Regions from separate parts of the Marinobacter sp. B-21 genome, predicted to be linked through region 3. Evidence: predicted binding sites of a transcription regulator. Region 3 holds the regulator's gene; each other region holds the start of a gene.

Region 1 (3,277 bases), on a different contig from region 3:
CTGAATCGCGAGACTGATACGTGACAGCTCGCCGCCGGAGGCAACCTTGGCCAGTGGTCGTGCCGGTTGCCCGGGGTTGGCGCTGACCAGAAATTCAATCTCCTCCAGACCGTGGGCCGCAGGTTCTTCGCCGGTGTTGCGGTTCAGATGGGTGATGAACTGCATGTTGGGCATGCTCAGCTGGCCGAGCTCTGCGGCTACGCGCTGGTCAAGCTCGGCGCCAGCCTTGGCGCGTGCCTCCGACAGTTGGCCAGCCAGCGCATCGAACCGGCTGCGCTGGCTGGCCAGTTCCGCTTCCAGCTGTTCCAGGCTGCCTTCTCCCCCTTCCAGTTCGGCCAGTTCGGCGCTCAGGCGCTGGTGCAGTTCCGGCAACTCTTCCGGGGTAATCCGGTGCTTCCGCGCCATCTGGTAGATGGCGCTCAGCCGTTCTTCCACTTCTGCCAGCCTGGCAGGATCCGCCTCGTAATCCTCGACAAAGTGGCGCAGGTTGTCGCCGGCTTCGCTGATCTGGATCTGGGCCTCGTTCAGCATCTGGATGGTGTCGGCCAGTGCCGGCACGTCTACCGGAAGCTGTTCCAGCTGCTGCAGGGCCTGGCGGACCAGATCGGCGGCGCTGGTCTCGTCTTCCGTGCACAGCAGGGCAGCCTGATGGCTGTTGTGCAGAACCGTGTCCGCCTGGCTCAGCTGTGCCTGTTCCTGTTCCAGCTGCTCCTGCTCGCCACTTTCCAGTGCCAGGCGGTCCAGTTCTTCCACCTGGTAACGCAGCAACTGAAGCTTGGCTTCCGCTTCATCGGCGTTTTGCTGCCGTTCGATCAGGCGCTGGCGGATCTGGTTCCAGGTTTTCCACGCCTCCCGGGTATCGGCGGCCAGGGCCTCGGCGCCGGCAAACTCATCCACCAGTTTGCGGTGTGTTTCCTTGCGCAGCAGGGACTGGTGCTGGTGCTGGCTGTGGATGTCCATCAGCACGCCGCCAAGTTCCTTGAGGTGATTCAGCGGGCAGGGCTGGCCATTGATATAGGCGCGGGAACGGCCGTCTTTGCTGATAACGCGGCGAAGTATACAGTCATTTTCATCATCCAGCTCATGCTCTGCGAGCCACTCGGTTGCCTCGGGGATGGTGGATACATCAAATGTGGCCGTGATGTCCGCGCGCTTGGCTCCGTGGCGAACTGCGCCGGCATCCGCACGGCCGCCCATGGCCAGGCCCAGGGCATCCAGCACGATGGATTTGCCGGCGCCGGTCTCGCCGGTAAGAGCAGTCATGCCTTTGCTGAACTGGAGTTCCACCCGTTCGGCGATGGCGTAGTTGGAAACCGTGAGCTGGGTAAGCATGCAGATAACCTCCGCGACTTTCTGAAAACCGGTTGAGCAGTCTTATATTACTGTTCGATGCTGTGAATACATACAGTAACTGTGAATATATACAGGGTTTTTCCTGTTTGCAAACCTGTGATGTGATTTTCTTCAGGAATGCAGGCGCCGGTGGTTGAAACCTGAAAGCGGGGCCCCATATCCGTTCGCAACGACATTTTTCCGGCGCGCTGCGGCCGGAGCCCATGTTCAACCGGCCACAGAAAAGAAGGCCGCTGAAGACCAAGCAGGAGTAGCCATGAGCACTGATGAGAACCGCAACGAGCACGAGGAGCTGAACGAAGCCCTTGAGGCTGCCAAAGAGGAAGCCCGGACGGCTGAAGAGGATTCCACCGAAGGCGAAACGTCTGAGGTGGATGCGCTGAAGGCTCAGGTTCAGGAGTTCCAGGAGCAGATGCTGCGCTCCCAGGCCGAGATGCAGAACGTGCGCCGTCGTGCCGAGATCGATGTGGAGAAAGCCCACAAGTTTGCCCTGGAGAAGTTCGTCAAGGAGCTGTTGCCGGTTGCAGACAGCCTGGAAAAGGCGGTTGAGAGCACCGAAGGCCAGGAAGAGTCCGGCGAGCTGGTGGCTTCCATTCGGGAAGGCGTGGAAATGACGCTGAGCCTGTTCATGTCCAGCCTGAAAAAATTCAATGTTGAGCCGGTTAACCCGGTGGGCGAACCGTTCGACCCCCGGCAACACGAGGCCATGTCCATGGTGCCGGCCCCGGACGCCGAACCCAACAGCGTGGTGGCCGTAGTGCAGAAAGGGTATCTGTTGAATGGCCGTGTGGTACGTCCGGCCATGGTGGTCGTCGCCAAAGCAGAAGATGCACCAAAAATTGATGAGCAGGCTTGAAAAGCCGATTAAAGCGCCAATATAGCCATTAAATAGCGACAGCGGAGGCCGGGCCTCCGGGAAAGCATTCAGAAGAATTGGAGTGACTCAATGAGCAAGATTATCGGTATAGATCTGGGAACGACCAACTCCTGTGTAGCCATCATGGATGGCGACAAGGTCAAGGTTATTGAAAACGCCGAGGGTGATCGCACCACCCCGTCCATCATCGCCTACACCGACGATGGTGAAACCCTGGTTGGCCAGTCAGCCAAGCGCCAGGCGGTCACCAACCCGAACAACACCCTGTACGCCATCAAGCGTCTGATCGGTCGTCGTTTTGAAGACGACGTGGTTCAGAAAGACATCAAAATGGTGCCGTACAAGATTGCCAAGGCGGACAATGGTGACGCCTGGGTAGAAGTTAAGGGCGAGAAAATGGCGCCGCCGCAGGTGTCTGCAGAAGTTCTGAAGAAGATGAAGAAGACTGCGGAAGACTACCTGGGCGAGAAGGTAACGGAAGCGGTTATTACCGTTCCGGCGTACTTTAACGACAGCCAGCGCCAGGCCACCAAAGATGCGGGCAAGATTGCCGGTCTGGATGTGAAGCGTATCATTAACGAGCCGACCGCGGCTGCCCTGGCCTATGGCATGGACAAGAAGAGCGGCGATCGCACCATCGCAGTTTACGACCTGGGTGGTGGTACCTTCGATCTGTCCATCATCGAGATCGCGGACGTGGACGGTGAGCACCAGTTTGAGGTTCTTGCCACCAACGGTGACACCTTCCTGGGTGGTGAAGACTTCGACCTGAAAATCATTGAATTCCTGGCAGACCAGTTCAAGAAAGACAGTGGCATCGATCTGCGTGGTGATTCCCTGGCGATGCAGCGTCTGAAGGAGGCTGGCGAGAAGGCCAAGATTGAGCTGTCCAGCAGCCAGCAGACTGACGTTAACCTGCCGTACATCACCGCGGATGCGTCTGGTCCCAAGCACATGAACGTGAAACTGACCCGCGCCAAGCTGGAATCCCTGGTGGAAGACCTGGTTCAGCGCAGCCTTGAGCCCTGTAAAGTGGCTCTGCAGGAT
Region 2 (3,277 bases), on a different contig from region 3:
TTTTTCAGGCAGTTGTTCCGGAACTACACTTCATCTCCCGGCAAAAAATACAATGCACGCAACGGATGCCAGCGTATGACCAGTGATTCCGCAGATCGCAGAATCAAGGATCGTTATCCCGCTTCCTGCCTGAAGGTTCAACTTCGGGAGCGCGGCTTTTTTAGCCGTGGCAAGCCCGCCACACCCGCCACCTGTCTGGATCTTAACCGCTACGGCATGGCAATACTGTGCCCCAGGCCAGTGGATCCGGGCGCCCGGCTATCCATGGATTTTGACGGCAAGTACATCAGTGAATCGAGGGTATGCGCCCGGGTGGTGGACTGCCAGCCGTTTCAGACCGGTTATCGCATCAGCGTGCAGTTCAGCTACTGCCGGGACAAGAAAGGGTATTCACGAGCGGTGGACAACGCCCTGTCACGAATCGAAGGCTTCTATAACCGGTTCGCCAGCTAAGCCATTTCCGCGTCGTCAGACAAGCCCGGCATCCAGGCTGGCAGCCACATACGTGCCCAGCTCCCGGCACTGTTCCTCGAACTCATTCCGGTATTCGCCCCGGCAGATCAGAGGGTCCTGAATCCGTTTCCAGCGCAACCCGGTAGTGATACTTTCGATCGCCCGGTTGGTACCGGTGCCGTCGTGACCAGCCCGAATGTAGTAGGCAAAGGGCAAACCCTGGGTTTTCTCCAGGCAGGGGTAGTAGCTGCGATCAAAGAAGTCCTTCAAAGCCCCGCTCATGTACCCGAGGTTTTCGGTGGTACCCAGGATGATCGCGTCGCAGGCAAGAACATCCTCAGGGCCGGCATCCAGGGGAGCAAGGACTGTTACTTCAACGTTCCCGACGTTTTCATGGCAAGCACCCTGCTCCACAGCTTCCCTCAGTTTGAGGGTATTCGGGGAAGGCGCATGGGCAACAATGAGCAGTTTCTTTTTGCTATCCATACCTCCCCCGAAGATGCTTAGAGCAATTCGCCGCTGGCTTCCGCCGGTGCCTCAACGGCTTCTTTCCTGGAGACCGGCTTCGGCATCAGCTTATCACGCACCGCAGCTTCGATTTCGTTGGCAATATCCAGGTTTTCTTCCAGGAACTTGCAGGCGTTAGCCTTACCCTGGCCGATCTTGTCACCCTTGTAGGCATACCAGGCGCCGGACTTGTCAACAAAGCCTTCTTTCACGCCCATATCGAGCACTTCGGCCATGTGGTAAATGCCCTTGCCGTACATGATCTGGAATTCAGCCTGCTTGAACGGCGGTGACACCTTGTTCTTGACCACTTTCACCCGGGTCTCATTGCCTACCACTTCATCGCCGTCTTTTACCGAGCCAATGCGGCGGATATCCAGACGCACGGAGGAGTAAAACTTCAGGGCGTTGCCGCCGGTGGTGGTTTCGGGGCTACCGAACATAACACCGATTTTCATACGGATCTGGTTGATGAAGATCAACAGACAGTTGGCATGCTTGACGTTACCTGTCAGTTTACGCAGCGCTTGGGACATCAGCCGTGCCTGAAGGCCGACGTGGCTATCGCCCATTTCACCTTCGATTTCCGCTTTCGGCGTCAGGGCGGCAACGGAGTCGACGATGATCACGTCTACCGCGTTGGAGCGAACCAGCATATCGCAGATTTCCAGCGCCTGTTCACCGGTATCCGGCTGGGACACCAGCAGCTCGTTTACGTTGACACCCAGCTTTTCGGCGTAGATCGGGTCCAGGGCATGCTCAGCATCCACGAAGGCACAGGTTTTACCGGCCTTTTGGGCCTCGGCAATCACCTGCAGGGTCAATGTGGTTTTACCGGAACTTTCCGGACCGTAGATCTCACAGATACGACCGTAAGGCAGGCCGCCAATACCCAGGGCAACATCCAGCCCAAGGGAGCCGGTGGAGACCGCAGGAATGGCTTCACGGGGCTGGTCGCCCATTTTCATCACGGCGCCCTTGCCGAACTGGCGCTCAATCTGGCCAAGTGCTGCGCTCAATGCTTTCTTGCGGTTGTCTTCCATCAGTGCAAAACCCTCTGTCGCCCTGGCCACCGGAGCCGTGAGGACTCCGGCAGCGTAATAGTGAATCGGGAATCCGTACAGTGTAACCAGCCAATTCCCTGTATATTTGAACAGTATTAAAACATAACCGGCAAAGGAGACCAACCCCTCTTGATGTGAAAGCCGTCAAAGCTCATCCAAAAACCCGTTAACCCCCTGAAGGGCAAAGAGAACTGCCTGTCGCCTGACCTGGTCCCGGTCACCCTCAAAGTGCCTGACCACCGCCACAGTGTCAGCCGGGGTACTGCCCCAGGCAAACCAGACGGTACCAACGGGCTTGTCCTCGCCTCCCCCCCCGGGGCCAGCCACGCCACTGATGGCAACAGCCACACCTGCGCCAGTGGCCGCCAGGGCACCGGCAACCATCTCCCGCACCACCGGCTCGCTGACAGCACCGTGTTCGTCCAGGGACTTCCGGGTGACCCCCAGCAGGGCCTGCTTGACCTCGTTGCCATAGGTTACCAGACCACCCAGCACATAGGCTGAGGAGCCGGCCCGGTCAGTCAGCACCTTGGTAACCCAGCCACCCGTGCAGCTTTCGGCCGTTGCAACAGTACGCTCCAGTTCCAGCAGCCGTTCACCGAGGCGGTTACCCGCCTCTTCCAATTTGTAATCGCTGGCCAGCATAATGACCTCCTTCGTTTCATCACGGCCGTTATTTTCTTACAATTCACGCCTTCATCCAAAGCAAGGCAATCCGGACCCGTCCATGTCAGCAGCTCAGACCGATCTTTCCAAGCACACCCCCATGATGCAGCAGTACCTGAAGATCAAGGGCCAGCACCCCAATGAACTGGTGTTCTACCGCATGGGGGATTTCTACGAGCTCTTCTACGAAGACGCCAAGAAAGCGGCCGGGCTGATGGACATTACCCTGACCGCCCGAGGCCAGTCCGGGGGCAACCCGATCCCCATGGCGGGCATTCCTTATCACTCGTCTGAAGGCTACATTGCCCGCCTGGTCCGGGCAGGTCAATCCATCGCCATCTGCGAACAGATTGGCGACCCGGCCACCAGCAAGGGACCGGTCGACCGACAGGTGGTAAGGATCGTTACACCGGGCACCCTGAGTGACGATGCCTACCTCGAAGACCGCCGGGACAACCTGCTGGTGGCCATCTATAACCACCGGGAACAGTTTGGTTTTGCCTCTCTGGACATTTCCAGCGGTCGTTTTGCCGTGTCTGAGCTGGAGAACCTGGAAGCCCTGCAAGGAGAACTCCAGCGGCTGCGAC
Region 3 (3,277 bases):
GGTCCAGGGCCCTGTTCCGGGTTGGATTGAACTCCAGGTAATCGTCCATCAACTGCGGCAGTTCCGGCTGGTAGTCGTCTTCCATGAGCAGTTCGGTATATCGGCTGTGCCAGGGTTCGATATAGGTCGTGAACTTGCGGCTGACATCAAGCTGGTGCCTGGCCTTGAGCCAGTCGTACAGCAGGGTGAAGGCCTGGAAATAACGCACCAGCGTTGCCGGCCTGAGGTCCGGCAGCTCGGGATTGAGCTGGAGGCCGAAGGCGAAGTAGATCGCCTCACGGCTGCCAAGGGCGCCGGCCTCGCGGAGATTATCGACCAGAGATTCGACCGTTTCCAGACTGGTAAATGGCAGCGGCGGGCTGATGATTTCCAGTGGCACGATCCGTTCCGCGGCGGCATCGATCACATCCATGGCCTGGCCGCCCAGTTCCCGAATCGAACGGGGAAGCCGCTCATCGGCCAGATCAAGCTCCTTGATGGGGGCGGAATCCAGTTCAATCGTGAATTCACCCAGCTCTGTCTTCAGTGTTGTCACGTACCGCGACCGGAGGACCGGTGTTCCTCCCAGAAGCTTTGCGGCAAGAGCCACCAGTTCGTCGTAGCCCAGACCGGACATTTCAATTTCAACGCCAACCCTGCGCTCCTTTCCATCCGCGGTTTTCAGAACATCGGGCATCCTGCAGGCCTTGGTCCGTGTCATGGTGCTCCCTGGTAGGTAGTGAGTCATGGCCCCACCATATCACACCGGCATTGATCGTCATCCTTAAGCACTGGCAAGAAAATCAGGGTGTCGACTTTACACTGGATAAAACACTGTATATAGTCAAATGACTGTATATAAAAACAGGTTGGCCGGCGCCCCACGGGGCACCCCTCTTTCAAAACCGAAATACCGGCCCTGATCAAGCGGAGTCGCTCAATGAAGCTTACAGCAAGGCAGTCCCAGGTACTGGACATCATCCGCCGATACGTTGACGAGACCGGCTATCCGCCCACCCGGGCAGAAATTGCGGCCGAGCTGGGTTTTCGTTCAGCCAATGCCGCCGAAGAGCACCTGCGGGCGCTGGCCCGCAAGGGCGCCATTGAAATGGTGCCCGGGGCAAGCCGGGGCATCCGTCTGCCCGAGGCAGAAGAGGATCTGGGTTTGCCGGTGATTGGTCAAGTGGCCGCCGGCAGTCCGATACTGGCGCAGGAGCACATTGAGGATCACTGCACCCTTCGGCCGGAGTTCTTTTCACCACCGGCTGATTACCTGCTCCGGGTACGGGGTATGAGCATGAAGGACATTGGTATTCTGGACGGCGATCTGCTGGCGGTTCACAGCACCCAGGATGTCCATAACGGCCAGGTGGTCGTTGCCCGGGTGGGTGATGAAGTCACGGTTAAGCGTTTTCGCAAGGAAGGCCCGAAAGTCTACCTGATCGCCGAGAATGACGAGTTTGCGCCCATCGAAGTAGACCTGAAAGAACAGGAACTGTTCATTGAAGGTCTGGGTGTGGGTGTTATCCGTCGCTCTGATCTTCACTGATCAGGCCGGATAACCACGGATTTATTGAGAAACGGGTGAATTATGGAACAACTGAGCTTTAACCAGAATCTGGCATACCAACACAACGCTCTGTCCTGTTCAGTGCCGGCAGCGGCCGCCGGCGAGCGGCGTTCCGTCATTCGCGCCCGACGCACCCCGGACGCCACGGAAGCGCCTGCTGCCGGAAATGTGACTGAAATTATCCTGCCGCAGGGGCAGGTGGAAAACTTCCAGTTGCTGCTGCCTATGCTGACTCAATTGAACCAGGAGAACCGCTGGCTGGCGTGGATTGACCCACCTCAAGCTCTGGTCAGCAAATGGCAGACGATGCACGGGATTATTGCCGGAGAGCTGCTGGTGCTCCGCTCAACCACGGAATACCCTGCGCAGGAACTGGCTGAGCGCGCCCTGAGCGCAGGTACTTGCCATGCGGTTGTCATGTGGACCCGGAAACTGGGCCGTGTCGCCTTCAATTCCCTGCAAAAGGCGTCCGCACAGGGTAACAGTCACGGTGTGGTGTTAAGGCAGCGTTAATCGCTCAGTGCAGGGTGTAGGAGGGCTGGGCGTCCGGGGCGTCCAGTTCGTCGTCTTCCCAGTCGATATCGTGTGCAACATTGCCGACAGCTTCAATACCCGCGGCGATCATCGCCTTGGCAACGGACAGGTCGCGGTCTTCCATCATTTCCCGCGCTTCTTCCGAGAACGAGATCTTTACCAGCGGCGCACTGTCGTCGTCGATGCGGCGCAGGGCATAGTCGCCATTGGTCAGTTGTACAATTTCAAAAAACGATGGTGACATTCAGTAAACCTTTCAGTTGTTGGGATCCGGATAATGGACAGCCTTATGCACTTACCACTCGCTATGCTGTTCTTCCAGATCGTCGGCAAAGTGTTTGACGGCATTGAGTGTGTTCAGCAACGCCGGGGCAGACCGGTCCGGACCTGAGTCGGCGGATACCGCAATGACATTTTCCGTACTGACCGTTTTTCGGGTTGCCGGCGGCCGGCTCTGGGCCATTTCCAGCTGATCCAGATGGTTCCACCAGCTTCCGGCTCTGTGCTCAATCGCCCGCAGCCGGTTTACTTCGCTGGGCTCCTCTCCGATTGCCTTGGCCAGCTCGTCCAGTGTTGAAGGCTCTTCAGACTTTTTCTGGTATAGCCGGGCAATCATTACCAGCAGCAGGCGTCTGGACCTCAAGAGTAACTCCGTGGCCCCCTGTATCGCCGCTTCGCGACGTAACGCCTGCTCTGCTTCGTTGGGTGCGTGTTCCTCATTCCGGGCCGTTGCACGGTCAAGTTGACCGAGCAATGTCCGGGCAAGGAACAGTTTCTGCGAAACCAGTGAATGCCATTGTGAGGCCATGAAACACCTGCAATCCCGGAACCTGGGCTTAACCCCGGAAAATTAATCCGCCACTATACCATTTCTGACAGAAAATTTCTGCAGCTGTCTTTCGCAAAGGGTAGCGCAAAGGGTGGTCGCAAAGGGTCGCAGAGAGGATTTACAATATCAGTTATTACCGTGAGCCGGTATTCTGGACTACCATGGAAACGACTTACCACCTCAAGGCGGAGCGGTACTGCACCGACGGCCTGGCGCGACGTTGATTTGAAAGGAGAATTCAATGGCAGATCCTCAGGCTCAACTGGAACACCTGGACCGGCTGATGGCAGATCTCGGTCGCGCGCTGGCGGACAGGGACTGGGACGCACTGGCACAGCTGAACAACAAGGTTCAGCCTGCAGTTG

What was found. Region 3 encodes LexA, which represses DNA repair genes until DNA is damaged. Its sites were predicted from a motif close to CTGTNTNNNNANACAG; they were not measured.
Region 1: the regulator LexA is predicted to act here: its motif matches at 1,412-1,427, upstream of recN (DNA repair protein RecN).
Region 2: the regulator LexA is predicted to act here: its motif matches at 2,102-2,117, upstream of recA (recombinase RecA).

The regions. Positions count from the first base shown of each region.
Region 1 covers NZ_JBSXNZ010000051.1:11,073-14,349, reverse strand. Annotated here, with positions in the region: gene recN (DNA repair protein RecN) at 1-1,332, opposite strand, end outside; gene grpE (nucleotide exchange factor GrpE) at 1,610-2,209, shown strand; gene dnaK (molecular chaperone DnaK) at 2,300-3,277, shown strand, end outside.
Region 2 covers NZ_JBSXNZ010000081.1:83,462-86,738, forward strand. Annotated here, with positions in the region: gene AC13C0_RS13765 (PilZ domain-containing protein) at 76-453, shown strand; gene AC13C0_RS13770 (flavodoxin family protein) at 469-939, opposite strand; gene recA (recombinase RecA) at 957-2,003, opposite strand; gene AC13C0_RS13780 (nicotinamide-nucleotide amidohydrolase family protein) at 2,169-2,669, opposite strand; gene mutS (DNA mismatch repair protein MutS) at 2,752-3,277, shown strand, end outside.
Region 3 covers NZ_JBSXNZ010000088.1:355,091-358,367, reverse strand. Annotated here, with positions in the region: gene AC13C0_RS19800 (amidoligase family protein) at 1-700, opposite strand, end outside; gene lexA (transcriptional repressor LexA) at 920-1,528, shown strand; gene AC13C0_RS19790 (cell division inhibitor SulA) at 1,571-2,062, shown strand; gene AC13C0_RS19785 (hypothetical protein) at 2,067-2,327, opposite strand; gene AC13C0_RS19780 (DUF6586 family protein) at 2,379-2,891, opposite strand; gene fliT (flagellar protein FliT) at 3,154-3,277, shown strand, end outside.